Regions from separate parts of the Enterobacter cloacae complex sp. R_G8 genome, predicted to be linked through region 2. Evidence: predicted binding sites of a transcription regulator. Region 2 holds the regulator's gene; the other holds the start of a gene.

Region 1 (7,706 bases), 1.3 Mb from region 2:
AAGCGCCCTGATCCCACCAAAATGCATCATCAGGTGCTCTACGCTTAAAATCGTTCCGTTCATGGCGCCACGCCCTTACGCACGGCAAACCCGCTGCGGTTAATGCGGATCAACCCGCGCGGACGCCAGATCATCATCACCACCATCAGCATGCCAAACAGCAGGACGCGATACTCAGCAAAGCTGCGCAACAGTTCGGGTGTCACGGTGAGCACAAAGGCTGCCAGCACGACACCAAGCGTTGAGCCCATGCCGCCCAGCACCACGATGGCGAGGATCAGCGCAGATTCAAAAAAGGTGAACGAGGTTGGATTCACAAACCCCTGATAGGTGGCAAAGAACACGCCCGCAATCCCGGCCGTTGACGCGCCCAGCGTAAAGGCCGAAAGTTTAACCAGCACATGGTTGAGGCCCATGGAGCGGCAGGCGATTTCATCTTCCCGCAGGGCTTCCCATGCCCGGCCAATCGGCATTCGCGTCAGGCGATGCTTGATATAAAGCACCAGCACCACCACCAGAAACAGCACCGCGTAAATAAAGATAAACTTCATATTCGGGTTGTACGTCAGATGGAAAAACTCATGAAATGGCACGCCACCTTCTTTGGCGCGTCGACCAAACTCCAGACCGAAAAACGTGGGCGGCGGGGCTGACACGCCATTAGGCCCGCCGGTAAAGGTTAGCCAGTTGTTCAGCACCAGACGGATAATTTCCCCGAACCCGAGCGTCACAATCGCCAGGTAGTCGCCATGCATGCGCAGCACCGGGAAGCCGAGCAGGGCACCGGCGGCAGCGGCCATGATTGCCGCCAGCGGCAGCATGCTCCAGAATCCGAGTCCCAGATATTGATACCCCAACGCCAGTCCGTAAGCGCCGATGGCGTAGAAGGCGACATACCCCAGATCCAGCAGTCCGGCCAGACCCACGACGATATTCAGGCCGAGGCCGAGCAGGACGTAAATCAGCCCGAGGATAGCAACCGTCAACAGGTATTTGGTGGCGACAAAGGGGAAGCAGATCGCAAGGGCGATCGCCAGAGGAATAACCCAGCGCAGGCGGCTTTTGTATTCCGGCGGGCGAACATATACCCCCGCGCTGTCGGCCTCGAACCGCGCCTGAAAACGGGCCCCCGCAGCGGTACTTAAAAAAGCGCTCAGCAGAAAACGCCCAACCATCACTGTGCCGACCATCCAGGCCAGTCGCTGTCCGGCAAAGTTAAAGCTATACCCGTCCAGCACCACGCCTGCAATCGGGCCAAAAATAATCAATGCGATCAGCCCGGAAAACATCGCGTCCAGCAGGCAGCGCTTGAGGGAGAAACCGTGTGATGTCATCGTTTTCTCCTTCACACTTTGGCCACAACAGGGCGGCCGAGCAGCCCCTGAGGACGAAAAATCAGGATCATGACCAGCAGCCCAAACGAGAACACATCTTTGTAGTCCGAGTTCACCATGCCGGAGAACTGGGCTTCCGCCACCCCCAGAATCAGCCCGCCGAGCATCGCGCCGGGCAAAGAGCCGATCCCCCCGAGCACCGCGGCCGTGAAGGCCTTGATACCAATGACAAACCCGACGTAGAAATCAAAAGTGCCGTAATTCATGGTAATGAGCACACCCGCCAGACCGGCCATTGCCGCGCCGATGACAAATACCAGTGAAATAATCCTGTCGGTATTTATCCCCAGAATGGAGGCCATTTTTCGATCCTGTTGTACCGCGCGGCACATTCGTCCCAGCCGGGTATGGCTGATTATCCAGGTGAGTAACAGCATCCCGGCAAAGGAGGCGAGCAGAATGAATACTTTGGTATAGGTGATCTGCACGAACCCCTCTCCCAGATGCAGACGAATCACGCCATCCAGCATGGTGGGAACCCCTTGCTGACGCGGCCCCTGGCTCAGTTGCGCGTAGTTTTGCAGGATAAGCGACATGCCGATGGCGGAGATCAGCGGCGCCAGACGGGTGGAGTTGCGTAGCGGTTTATAGGCAATGCGTTCGATGGTCCAGCCATAGACCCCGGTGACCACCATGGTGAATACCAGCGTGCCGAGGATCAGCAGAGGGAATGACTGCAGGCCGAAGAAGGAGAGCAGCGCCAGGCCAATCGCGCAGAGATAGGCAGAGATCATATACACTTCGCCGTGGGCGAAGTTAATCATCCCGATGATGCCGTACACCATCGTATACCCGATGGCGATCAGTCCGTAGACGGAGCCCAGCGTTAAGCCATTAATTAACTGTTGCAGGAAGAATGTACTCATCTTAGCGCGCTCTTTATAACGGCCGCGCAACCCGCGCAGCCAGATGTGTTGTTTGCGTCGGCAGGCGGCCCTGCCGACGTTGAGCGTGACTCCGTCCCGTTACGGCACTTCCTTATACTTACCTTTGTCGTCCCACTGATACACCACGTAGTCAGAGACTTTCAGATCGCCTTTGCTGTCCCAGGCTTTTTTACCCATCACCGTATCGACCGAATTCGCCTTCAGCCATTCGCTGGCTTTGGCTGAATCCTTGCCACCCGTGGCCTTGAATGCCGCGGCGATAGCCTGCACGGAGGCATAGGAGTAGAGGGTGTAACCTTCCGGTTCGAATTTACCCGCACGGAATTTCTCAATGACCGCTTTACCGTCCGGGATCAGGCGCGGATCTTTACCGAAGGTCATATAGATGCCGTTGGTATATTGAGGGCCACCCGCCGCGGTCACCATCTCTTCATTGACAATACAGTCGCCGGAGAAGAATTTTGCCTGCACCCCCTGTTCGCGCATCTGACGAACCAGCGGACCGGCTTCAGGGTGGCAGCCCCCGAAGAACACCACGTCCGGTTTTTGCGCCCCAATTTTGGTGACCAGGGCGTTAAAGTCTTTTTCCCCGCGGGATAACCCTTCGTACATCACATCCTGCACGCCGCGTTTTGCCAGTGCGGCTTTGGTGGCGTCCGCCAGGCCCTGGCCGTAGGTGTCTTTATCATGAATGATCACTACCCGTTTGGCTTTCAGCTTGTCGATAATGAAATCGCTGGCGACCTGGCCCTGCTGGTCATCGCGGCCGCACATGCGGAACATATCGCTCATGCCGCGTTCGGTAATCAGCGGGTTGGTGGAGCCAGGTGTGATGGCGATGATCCCCGCGTCGCTGTATACCTCGGAGGCGGGCATGGTGGACGAGGAGCAGAAATGGCCGACTACCGCGTTGACTTTATCCTGGTCGACTAAACGGTTGGCGACGGCAACGGCCTGCTTGGGCTCGCAGGCATCATCTCCCTGAACCAGCTTAATTTTTTCACCGTTGATCCCGCCAGCGGCGTTAATGTCCTCTGCAGCTTGTGTTGCGCCGTGCCAGTACTGATCGCCGTAGGTGGCATTGGGGCCTGTGAATGGCCCGGCCACGCCAATGACAATATCTGCCCGGGCGGAAAATGCCGTCACCAGACAACCGGCCAACACAAGAGAAAGAGGAGTTCTGATTAATTTCAGCGACATTATTGTGTTCCTTAGCAAAGAGGTTTTTGCACCACGGTGTAAACCCGAACGCCCGACGGCGCAGCCAATCAAAAACACCAGCGAGAAAAAAATGATTCAACGAACAAGATACAGTCAGCATCCTGCTTAATACGGCGAGGTTTCCATGCGCAGTGTCGCGTGCAGAACATTAAGCAAAATCGTTGCCAGAATGGTTAACCCATTGACGGCGTTGCGACATGTTGAGTATAGAGCGCCGTTTTACGCAGCCTTGCGGGACACGCTGAAATTACAGCGGAGATCACATCTCATTAACAATAAAGCCCATAAGTTGTGCAAGGGTCACGATTTGCACGTTTTTGCAGCAATAATTCGCGTAACTTCCGCCGGGAAAGGCGTACGATATGTGTTAGGATCCTTTCCTTTTTGATCAGGAGTGTCAGCAATGACTGAAGGCCCATTAAATGAAAGCGAAATGGAGTGGCTGGAAGAGACGTTAATGTCTTACGGTCATGACGATGCGTCCGTGATTGACGTGTCCGAACTGGACGGCATGCTTACGGCAGTGCTTTCCGGCCCCGTGGTTGTCGAGCCAGACACCTGGCTGGTGGCGGTATGGGGCGGCGAGAAATATATCCCGCGCTGGAAAAACGATCGTGAAATGAACCGTTTTATCGATCTCTGCTTTAAGCATATGAACGATATTGCTGAGCGCCTGAGCGAATTCCCGGAACAGTTTGAGCCAATGTTTGGTTATAACGACGTGGACGGCCAGAGCTACACCGTTGTGGAAGAGTGGTGCTATGGCTATATGCGCGGCGTGTCGCTGACCGACTGGTCTGCACTGCCTGAAGAGCTGAAAGCGGATCTGGATGCCATTGCGCTTCACGGCTCAGAAGAGCACAGCGAGAAACTGGATGCCCTGAGCGAAGAGGAGTACATCGCCAGCATCGAGCGTATTCAGCCAGCGGCGCTGCGTTTGTACGACTACTGGTCAGCTAACCCTCAGCAGCCGGAAGCGCAGAAACCGATTGTGAACGGCACAAAGGTCGGGCGTAACGATCCGTGTCCGTGCGGCAGCGGGAAGAAGTTTAAGAGCTGTTGCCTGCACTGATAAAAAAAGGGGCTGTTGATAGCCCCCTTTTTTTTACCCCACTTCCGGCAGCATTCCCGCCGCAATTAAGAATTGCACCAGAATAATGACCACCCCGCAGGCAAACACAATGCACAGCAGCGGTTTTCCGCCCGCCACCCGGTACCCTTGCCGGGGATGCTGTTGACGGCTTTTCCACGCCAGCAGAGAAGGGAGCAACAGGGCAAGGACGGATAGCGCCACCCCCGCATACCCCAGCGCCATGACAAACCCGCGCGGATAGAACAGGGCAAAGGCCAGCGGAGGCAGAAAGGTGATCGCCCCCGTCTGTAAGCGACCGGAGACGGAATTGCGACGCTGGAACAGATCCGCCAGATAATCAAACAGACCGAGCGCCACGCCCAGGAATGACGTGGCCAGCGCCAGATCGGCAAACAGGTGTACCGCCAGTTCCACGTGTGGCGACGTGACCACTTCACGCAGCGCCAGCAGAAAACCGTTCAGACCGGCGTGTTCCGCCATCAAGCCAATAAAAGTGGAAGAATCGATACTGCCCAGCGTTACCAGTTGCCAGAAAATGTAGGCGATCAGCGGGATGGCGCTACCGATGACAAACACGCGGCGAAGCTTGCGAATATCGCCGTTCATATAGCTGACAATGCTTGGCACACTGCCATGGAAGCCAAATGAGGTAAAAATGACCGGGATCGCGGAAAGCGCCAGCCCTTTTTCCAGCGGCAGCGTCAGCAGGTTGACTTTGTGAACATGCGGTGCCAGCAGAACCAGCATTACGATCAGAAAGAGAATTTTGGCGCTGAACAAGAAACGGTTAAACAGATCGACCAGCGAGGTGCCCACACAGACCACGCCGCCGCCGATGAGCGTAAAGAAGATGGCCCCCGTCGCCGGGGTGATACCCGAACCGAACCCGTCGTTCACGCTGGAGGCGATCAATTCCCCGGCACCGCTAATATAGGCGGCAGTGAGGGCATACATCAGGAACATCATGCTAAAGCCGGTAGTCCACTGGCCGTAACGGCCCAGATAGCGTGCCGCAAGCGAACCCAGCCCGGTATCGGCAGGCACGTGCTGATACACCTCAAGCAGCAACAGCGCGGTGTAACACATTAATGCCCAGAGTGTGCCCAGCAGCAACAAGGTCATACCAAATCCGACGCCCGCGGCGGCCAGCGGCATCGCCAGCATTCCTGCGCCAATCGTCGTTCCTGCGACGATAAAAATACTTCCCAGGGTTCTGTTTTTCACGCTTTCCTCTACAACGCTTCACGATCGCGACAAAATCTGCGGCGCAGAGTAAGGGAAAAGCCGTATTTCGTCAAATCACCGTTACAAGCTATGTAATATAAAATTTACACTTTTGGCGGGCATAAGCTGCCCGGTAAGTCACTGATCCTTCTGATACGAGGGCCTACTTCATAAGGACAATAGGATTGCGCGAAAATCAGGCGTAATTTAAACAGAAATTGCAAAATATAAAATAAAGTGAGGTTCTGATGGTGGGAGAGAATCCATTTACGGCGGCCTGGAGTCGGGGGGGGAATTTGTTATGCCACGGCCACTGGATCATCAGCTGGCAGAATACGGCGCTGGTACTGCCGGAATCCCGACGCGAGAAAGATATGGGAACCTGGGCTATTTATTCGATAATCGATCCGGAGGATGAGACCTTCGCACAGGGGTTAAAAGAAGATGAGTGGATTATCGAAAACGTGGACTGGCTGACGGATGTTTTCTTTGATGCGGGTATTCCCCTTGAGACGGCCAACTATCGATACTTTTTCCAGGCCATAAATCCGCATGACTGGCGCTGTACGAGCTGTGCTGGCTGCATGTAAAAAAATAGGGCGCTGAAAGTCAGCGCCCTATCGATATTAATTCTGGGTATCCAGCGTTGAGAGTTCTTTATCAATAAAGTAAAGACCTTCACCGGTTTTACCGACCAGCGACAATTTATCCAGCACAGATTTAAACAGCTTCTCTTCTTCGTGTTGTTCAGCGACATACCACTGCAGGAAATTAAAGGTTGGATAATCCTGGCTGGTCATTGCCGCATGCACCAGTTCGTTAATTTTCTGGGTTATTAGCTGCTCGTGCTCGTAAGTGGCACGGAACAGTTCATCAAGCGAGCCATACTCCGCAAACGGCGATGCCACGTTATCAATGCGCGGCAGGCTGCCGGTATCTGTCAGATAATCAAAGAGACGCTGCATGTGGGTCATCTCTTCCTGCGCGTGACGACGCAGGAACGCGGCGGCACCTTCAAAGCTGTGATAGCTGCACCAGGCGCTCATCTGCTGGTAGAGCAGGGATGAAAAAAGCTCAAGGTTCATCTGAGCATTGAGCTTGTCGATCATTTCAGTTTTCAGCATGGTGACGCTCCGGTTTATTATTTCTGGTTCACAATGAGCGACACTATAATTTGTTATTTAATTATATGCAAAAAGTAAAATAAATATCTGCTTATTTAAAAATACGAATGGGAATAAAACGCATTGGCAATTTTTTATATTTATAAATGAGAATTATTTTATTTACTGGCTGCCAGCCAGGACTGGCAGCGCAGATTAATACCACGGGTTATTAGAGGCCGGTTTAACAGCATAACCCATGCATTTGTACTGGATAGTGACGCTCTCGTTCAGACACAGTGAGCCGCTAATCAGGGTGCAGGTTTTAATGGGCTGACCATAGGCAGACGCGGTGGCATATCCCATGCCCTGACACGCTTTAGTTGCGGTGCCGTTATTAACATATTCATCAGACCAGGCGTTTTGCAGCGCGGCCTGACCATAGTCGAGGCGGACTATCCCGTTCGGCGCATCCAGGCTACTCACCTGTGCCTCGCGGTTGATGCTACATCCCGCGAGCAGCAGGATCGTACCGACAACGTAGACTCTTTTCATGGTTCGCTCTAAGTAGATGGAAATACGTTATCGTACCTGTCGCTGTCCGGTGCAATGCCTGGAATAGCCAGATAATCTACCCTTTCTCTTTGCAACGGGCGGGTTAAGCCATTGTCATGGTGAAAATTGTGAGTCCCACTTCATTTTTTTAAAACAATCTTTCATTTAATTTGAAAGTGCGTTTGTCAGATAGTAGGGTGATGATGACAACGTATCCATAGCGGGCACT
Region 2 (7,706 bases):
GCTGCGCCTGATTTTTCGTGTTGTTTTCGCATGGGCGCCGCCTGAAAATTTAGGCCGCACGCAGATAAGATAGCAAATCTTAAATGATTTGTTACATGAATCAGTGAAATGTGTGAAGCATAGCGTTTTAATCAAAATTAATTATGTGCTTCAGCGAGTTGCAAAGAAGGAACGTCATGATGAAAAAGATTGGTGTCGTACTGAGCGGATGCGGTGTTTACGATGGTTCCGAAATACATGAAGCCGTCATCACGCTGCTGGCCCTGGCAAGGCAGGGAGCAGAAGCGATCTGTTTCGCACCGGACAAAAAACAGGCTGATGTGATTAATCATCTGACCGGCGAACCCATGGCGGAAACCCGTAACGTACTGATCGAAGCGGCGCGTATAGCGCGTGGCAATGTTCACCCTCTTATTCAGGCGGATGCGACAGAGCTCGACGCGTTAATCGTGCCGGGCGGATTTGGCGCGGCCAAAAATCTCAGTACCTTTGCTTCAGAAGGGGCGGCGTGTCAGATCGATCCCCAGCTGAAAGCGTTATCACAGGCGATGCATGCGGCGGGTAAACCGCTGGGCTTTATCTGTATCGCGCCGGCGATGCTGCCAAAAATCTTTGATTTCCCGCTGCGTCTGACGATCGGCACCGACATTGATACCGCCGAGATCATCGAGGAGATGGGCGGCGAGCACGTCCCTTGTCCGGTGGATGACATTGTGGTGGATGAAGACAACAAGATCGTCACCACCCCTGCCTGGATGCTGGCGCAGAATATTGCCGAGGCCGCGACGGGCATCGAAAAGCTGGTGGCCAGAGTGCTGGTGCTGACTGAATGAGTCGTAAATTCGGTGCAGGCGCATGGGTGAAACGTATTCTGTTGCGCATTGTTCTTGTGCTGGCGGTGTTCTGGGGCGGTGGACTCGCCTTATTCAGCATTATGCCGGTACCGTTTTCTGCCGTGATGGTCGAGCGTCAGCTTGGGGCATGGTTCACCGGTGATTTCAGCTATGTCGCCCACTCGGACTGGGTAAGCATGAGTGAGATCTCGCCTTATATGGGGCTGGCCGTGATTGCCGCAGAGGACCAGAAATTCCCGGTGCACTGGGGGTTTGACGTGGCGGCAATCGAGAAAGCGCTGGCGCATAACGAACGTCATGAAAACCGCGTGCGTGGCGCATCGACATTATCGCAGCAGACGGCAAAGAATCTGTTCCTGTGGGACGGCCGCAGTTGGGTGCGCAAAGGGCTGGAGGCGGGGTTGACGCTGGGGATGGAAACGGTCTGGAGCAAAAAACGCATTCTGACCGTTTATCTCAATATCGCTGAGTTTGGCGACGGTGTATTCGGTGTGGAGGCCGCCGCGCAGCGCTATTTCAATAAACCGGCCAGCCGACTGAGTATGTCTGAAGCGGCGCTCCTGGCCGCCGTCTTACCAAATCCTATCCGCTTTAAGGCCAACGCTCCGTCAGGGTACGTGCGAAGCCGTCAGGCGTGGATCATGCGCCAGATGCGTCAGTTGGGAGGGGAAGGTTTTATGGAGCGCAATAAATTAATGTAGGGCGGGTAAGCGCAGCGCCACCCGCCTGAATAGCAGACCTTAATCTTCGTCGAACCCGGCGTTAAACAGTGCAATGACTGCCGCCAGCGCTTCTTCTTCCTGTGGACCGGTGGCTTCGACTTCAATCTGGCGACCTTTGGCGGAGTCCAGCATCAGCAGCGCAATGACGCTGTTTGCTTCCGCTTCGGTCCCTTCATCATTTCGCAGCAGAACTTCCGCATCGAAACCCTGCATCAGTTCAAACAGCTTCATCGCCGGGCGCGCGTGCATGCCCAGCTTATTGGTGATCTCAACGGTCTGTTTTACGGTCATGTTTTACGTTTTTCCAGCGTGCGATGACGGGACTGAACGTTCTTTCCGCGCGAACGGAAATAGTCGGCCAGCTGTTCGGCAATGTAGACCGAACGATGTTTACCGCCGGTACAGCCAATCGCCACCGTCAGATAGCTACGATTGTTTGTCTCCAGCATAGGTAACCATAGCTCAAGGTAGCTTCGCGTCTGGTAGATAAAATTGTGAACTTCTGTGTGCCTGTCGAGGAACGCCGCGACGGGTTTATCCAGACCGGTCATCGGACGCAGTTTCGGATCCCAGTGCGGGTTTGGCAGGAAGCGCACGTCGAAAACGTAATCCGCATCGATAGGAATACCGTGCTTAAAGCCGAATGACTCAAAGACCATCGTCAGCTCACGCTCGCGTTTGCCCAGTAAACGGGTGCGCAGCATTTCTGCCAGCTCGTGAACGGACATTTCTGAGGTGTCGACAATCAAATCGGCGCGTGAGCGCAGCGGCTCCAGCAGGTCGCTCTCTTCGTCGATTGCGCTCTCCAGAGAGAGGTTCTTGCTGGAAAGCGGGTGCAAACGACGGGTATCGCTGTAGCGACGGATGAGCGTGTTGCGGTCAGCGTCAAGGAACAGCAGCTGAGGCGAAAACGTGTCCGGCAGGTTACTCATCGCCTGTTCAAAGATTTCTGGCGATTCAGGCATGTTACGGACGTCGATGCTGACGGCGGCAGAGATTTGTCTGTCTGCAAGGGTGCGCGCCAGCTCGGGCAGCAGTACCACCGGCAGGTTATCTACGCAGTAAAAACCCATGTCTTCCAGCGCGCGCAGGGCCACGGATTTCCCCGACCCCGAACGGCCACTGACAATCATCAGCACCATGTTCCGTTTCTCCTCAGGACAACAGATGTGAAGGCCATCTCCTGGTTACGCATCATCCTGACTGCCTTCTGCTTCAGTGATAATTTGATAGAGCTCTTCATCACTTTGCGCTGAGCGCAGTCGACGGCAGATGGTTTTATCGGCCAGGCGTTTAGCGACCAGTGAAAGCGTATGCAGATGGGTTTTCGTCTGGTCGGCAGGAACCAGCAGCGCGAAGAGGAGATCAACGGGCTGGTTATCGATGGCATCAAAGGCAATAGGCGTTTCCAGTTGCACAAACACACCGACGGCACGCAGGGTGTCCTCTTCCAGTTTGCCATGCGGGATCGCAATGCCGTTGCCGATACCGGTACTGCCCATTTTTTCACGGGTCAGGATGGCTTCGAACACGACCTGCGGCGGCAGGCCCAGCTGTTTTGCGGCCAGTTCACTGATAATTTCCAGGGCACGTTTTTTGCTCTGGCAGTGAACGCCACTGCGGGTACATTCCTGGTTAAGGACATTGCTCAATTGAAGAGCGGAATCGTTGTTCATCATAATTTCACCTAAGCGCTAACTGTACAAATGGCCTGTTGTGTTCCACAACAGGCCTTCCTGCACCCGTTAACTGCCCGGACAATTAGTGTTGTTTCAGTTTATCTTTATGTTTATTGAGCTGTCGTGCAAGCTTATCAATCAAGCCGTCGATAGCAGCGTACATGTCTTGCCCTTCCGCACTGGCGTGGAGTTCGCCCCCATTGACATGCAGGGTTGCATCCGAGATATGAGTCACTTTTTCCACTTTCAACACAATATAGACCTGATTGATCCTTTCGAAATACTGTTCAAGTTTCGCGAACTTAGTATTCACAAAGTCGCGCAAGGCCTCAGTAATCTCGACGTTTTGTCCAGTGATGTTGAGCTGCATAGTGTCTTCCTTATCGGTTGTGTCAGACCAGCTGTTTACGCTGGTTAGACGGCGGAATGGATAAAGACTCTCGATACTTCGCAACAGTACGACGTGCCACCATAATACCCTGGTCGGACAGCATGGTGGTTAACTTACTGTCGCTCAGTGGCTTCGCGGGGTTTTCCGCGGCGATCAACTTCTTCACCAGGGCACGAATCGCCGTTGAGGAGGCTTCGCCCCCACCTTCGGTGTTCACATGGCTGGAGAAGAAATACTTAAGCTCAAATATACCGCGAGGACTGTGCAGATACTTCTGCGTGGTCACGCGGGAAATGGTTGATTCATGCATCTCGACGGCCTGGGCGATATCCGCCAGCACCATCGGTTTCATATACTCTTCGCCCTGCTCAAAGAAAGCTTGCTGCTGTTCAACGATGCAACGGCTCACGCGCAGCAGCGTATCATTCCGGCTCTCCAGACTTTTGATTAACCATCGCGCTTCCTGCAGGTTGCTGCGAATATACTGGTTGTCGGAGTCGTTACGTGCGCTGGTACACATGGAGGCGTATTGCTGATTGATTTGCAGGCGAGGAATGCTGTCTGAGTTGAGTTCAACGACCCAGCGGCCATTGTGTTTTCTGACCAGCACATCAGGAATGACGTATTCAGGTTCGCTGGTCTGGATAGACTGACCGGGGCGAGGATCGAGCGACTGGATCAGGTTAACCGCCTCTTTCAGCACCTCTTCTTTCAGACGCGTAACGCGCATCAGGGTACGGAAATCATGGTTAGCCAGCAGATCCAGATGATCGCTGATGATTAAGCGGGCCTCATCGATCCAGGGCGTCTCTTTACTGAACTGCGAAAGCTGGATCAGCAGGCAGTCGCGCAGATCTTTTGCCGCCACACCCACCGGGTCAAAACGCTGAATGCGCTTCAGAACGGCTTCTATCTCTTCGAGTTCAATCTCGTCATCGCCCATGCTTTCCAGAATATCGTCGAGCGTGACGGTCAGATAGCCTGTGTCGTCTACGGCATCGACAATGGACGTGGCAATCGCACGATCGGTATCGGAGAAGGGGGTCAGCTCCACTTGCCACATCAGGTAATCCTGCAGTGACTGGGTAGTTTCACCCTGATAGACAGGTAGCTCGTCATCCTGGTAGTCTGCACGCGTTCCGGAAGGGGTCCCGGCGGTGTAGATTTCATCCCAGCTGGCATCCAGTGGAAGCTCGTCCGGCATCTCTTTTTGTTCGAGAGCATCAACGGAATCAAGGGTTTCCGTGTCCTGCGCTTGCTGAGTGTCTACCTCGTCATGAAGATCGGCTTGCTCCAGCAGCGGATTGCTGTCCAGCGCTTGCTGGAGCTCCTGCTGGAGTTCTAATGTGGACAGTTGCAACAGGCGAATCGCCTGCTGTAGCTGCGGCGTCATCGCCAGTTGTTGGCTGAGCCTTAATTGCAAACCTTGCTTCATGTTCAGAGCATTTTTCTCCGGTTCGGCGTTACGTTACCTCTACCCTATCAGAGTCTGAAGTCTTCCCCAAGATAGACGCGCTTAACATGATCATCTTCGAGGATCTGTTGCGGCGTACCGTGGGCGATCAGATTGCCCTGGCTCACAATGTAGGCGCGTTCGCAAACGGCCAGTGTTTCACGGACGTTGTGGTCGGTGATCAACACGCCAAGCCCGCTGTCGCGCAGGTGCTCAATAATACGTTTAATGTCGATAACGGAGATCGGGTCAACACCCGCAAACGGTTCATCCAACAGGATAAACTTCGGATTTGCGGCCAACGCGCGTGCAATTTCAACACGGCGGCGTTCCCCCCCGGACAGCGCCTGACCGAGGCTGTCACGCAGGTGTTCAATGTGAAACTCTTCCATCAGCTCGTTGGCGCGATCCTGACGCTGCTCGCTGGTCAGATCGTCACGAATTTGCAGAACGGCCATCAGGTTATCGAAGACGCTCAGGCGACGGAAAATAGAGGCTTCCTGCGGCAGGTAGCCAATACCACGACGCGCGCGCGCATGCAGCGGCAGAAGGCTGATGTCTTCATCATCAATGATGATGTTACCGGCATCGCGCGGAACAATACCGACGACCATGTAGAAGGTCGTGGTTTTACCCGCACCGTTAGGGCCAAGCAGGCCAACAATTTCGCCGGAGTTGACGGTCAGACTGACATCTTCCACGACACGGCGGCCCTTGTAGGCCTTAGCGAGATTTTTTGCAGTTAATGTTGCCATAACGAATTAGTTACTCTTCTTCTGTGCCGGGGCCTGGCCCTTGCCTTTGTCCTGCAGCTGAGACGGCACCAGCACGGTGGTGACACGTTTGCCTTTCTCGCTGGAGGCCTGCATTTTTTGCTCTTTCACCAGATAGGTGATCTTGTCACCGGTGATATTGCTATCGAGCTGTTCCAGATAGGCGTTGCCGGTCAGGATGACCAGATCTTTCGCCAGTTCATAATGCATGTGGCTGGCATGACCTTTCACCGGTTTGCCGTTGTCCTGCATCTGGTAGAACGTGGCCGGGTTGCCGTAGCCATCAATGATCTCTTTGCCCTGTTCGCCACCTGGACGGGTAACGACCACCTTATCGGCGTTAATCTTGATGGTGCCCTGGGTCACGACGACGTTGCCGGTAAAGGTAACGACATTACCCTGCATATCAAGAGACTGTGTATCGGACTCGATATGGATCGGCTGTTCAGTATCGCCAGTAACAGCAAGCGCGGGAAGACTGGCCGCCAGCATCGCGCTGGCGATAATTACTTTAAGGCTGAGTTTGTTTGTTTTGAATTTCATAGGAGGTTCTAACCTTTTCAATCAGCTCGGCGTTTTTGCTGCGTAAGTTCCCGCGCATTCTTAAACCGCTGGAATTAAATGTTGTGCCGTACAGAGTAACCAGATCCTGCGACGTCACATCCTGGGTTACCAGGTTGATCTGGGCATTATCTGTCGTAATTTTGCGCAGTTGTGCGTCAGCGGTCAGGGCGTTGACTTCAACGTGGCCATAGAGATAAAGCATACGGTCATTTGTCAGTTTTGCCCGGTCAGACTTAATTGACCACGTCGGCACTTTGTCCTTATCAAACGTCGTCATCACCGGCTGGGTAAACCACGAAATACCGTCATCTGAAAAATATTCAACGTGCTGGGCAATCAGGCGATAGTTCAGCGCACCTTCCGGGCTATAGACTACGGTATCACTGTGATCGCTTTTATAAGTTGGATCGTTATTGTTGATCACTTCCGTTTGCGTATCGTCACGATCGGCAAGGTTCACGCCAATCAATATCAGTGCGACAAGCGAAAGCAGAATGATAACCCAACGTCTGGTTTTACTCATATCGATTGCCCTTTGGCCTCATCCAGCTTACCCTGCGCCAGCAGAAGCAGATCGCAGACTTCACGTACGGCACCACGGCCACCATTGATGTGGGTAACATAATCAGCCCGCGGGATCAGCAGCGGATGCGCATCCGCAACCGCGACACTCAGGCCAATCTCGGCCATAACCGGCCAGTCAATCAGATCGTCCCCGACATAGGCCACCTGTTCTGGCGCGATAGACAGTTTACCCAGTAAATCGTTGAAAGCCGCCATCTTATCGGATTGCCCCTGATACAGATGGGTAATGCCCAACGTTTCACAGCGATCTTCTACCAGTTTAGCTTTTCGCCCGGTGATGATGGCAACCTCGATACCCGATGTGAGCGCACAACGAATACCGTAGCCATCGCGAACGTTGAACGCTTTCAGCTCTTCACCATTATTGCCCATGTAAATCAGGCCATCGGACAGTACGCCATCCACATCCAGAATCAGCAGACGGATGTTTTCCGCCTTTGCCATTACCTGGGTACTGACCGGGCCATAACAGGTTGCAAGGGATGCACCCGCATTACTCATTGTCTTATCCTTCATTACACTACGCCTGCGCGCAGCAGATCATGCATATGTACCACACCCAGCAACTGGTCGCCATCGGCAACCATCACTGAGGTGATATGTCGGGACTGCATCAGGTTCAGCACATCCACCGCCAGCGTGCCCGGGCGAACGCGAATACCCCCAGGCGTCATCACATCGGCGA

What was found. Region 2 encodes sigma-54, which starts transcription at its own class of promoters, with help from an activator protein. Its sites were predicted from a motif close to GTTGGCACANNTTTCGCTNT; they were not measured.
Region 1: the regulator sigma-54 is predicted to act here: its motif matches at 3,652-3,671, upstream of NQ842_RS09850 (branched-chain amino acid ABC transporter substrate-binding protein).

Annotation. Positions count from the first base shown of each region.
Region 1 covers NZ_CP102246.1:2,072,972-2,080,677, forward strand. Annotated here, with positions in the region: gene NQ842_RS09835 (ATP-binding cassette domain-containing protein) at 1-63, opposite strand, end outside; gene livM (high-affinity branched-chain amino acid ABC transporter permease LivM) at 60-1,334, opposite strand; gene NQ842_RS09845 (branched-chain amino acid ABC transporter permease) at 1,346-2,260, opposite strand; gene NQ842_RS09850 (branched-chain amino acid ABC transporter substrate-binding protein) at 2,360-3,481, opposite strand; gene NQ842_RS09855 (YecA family protein) at 3,906-4,574, shown strand; gene tyrP (tyrosine transporter TyrP) at 4,608-5,819, opposite strand; gene NQ842_RS09865 (hypothetical protein) at 6,068-6,409, shown strand; gene ftnA (non-heme ferritin) at 6,446-6,943, opposite strand; gene NQ842_RS09875 (YecR-like lipofamily protein) at 7,139-7,477, opposite strand.
Region 2 covers NZ_CP102246.1:761,244-768,949, forward strand. Annotated here, with positions in the region: gene elbB (isoprenoid biosynthesis glyoxalase ElbB) at 180-833, shown strand; gene mtgA (monofunctional biosynthetic peptidoglycan transglycosylase) at 830-1,555, shown strand; gene npr (PTS phosphocarrier protein NPr) at 1,595-1,867, opposite strand; gene rapZ (RNase adapter RapZ) at 1,864-2,718, opposite strand; gene ptsN (PTS IIA-like nitrogen regulatory protein PtsN) at 2,764-3,255, opposite strand; gene hpf (ribosome hibernation promoting factor) at 3,338-3,625, opposite strand; gene rpoN (RNA polymerase factor sigma-54) at 3,648-5,081, opposite strand; gene lptB (LPS export ABC transporter ATP-binding protein) at 5,129-5,854, opposite strand; gene lptA (lipopolysaccharide ABC transporter substrate-binding protein LptA) at 5,861-6,415, opposite strand; gene lptC (LPS export ABC transporter periplasmic protein LptC) at 6,384-6,959, opposite strand; gene kdsC (3-deoxy-manno-octulosonate-8-phosphatase KdsC) at 6,956-7,522, opposite strand; gene kdsD (arabinose-5-phosphate isomerase KdsD) at 7,537-7,706, opposite strand, start outside.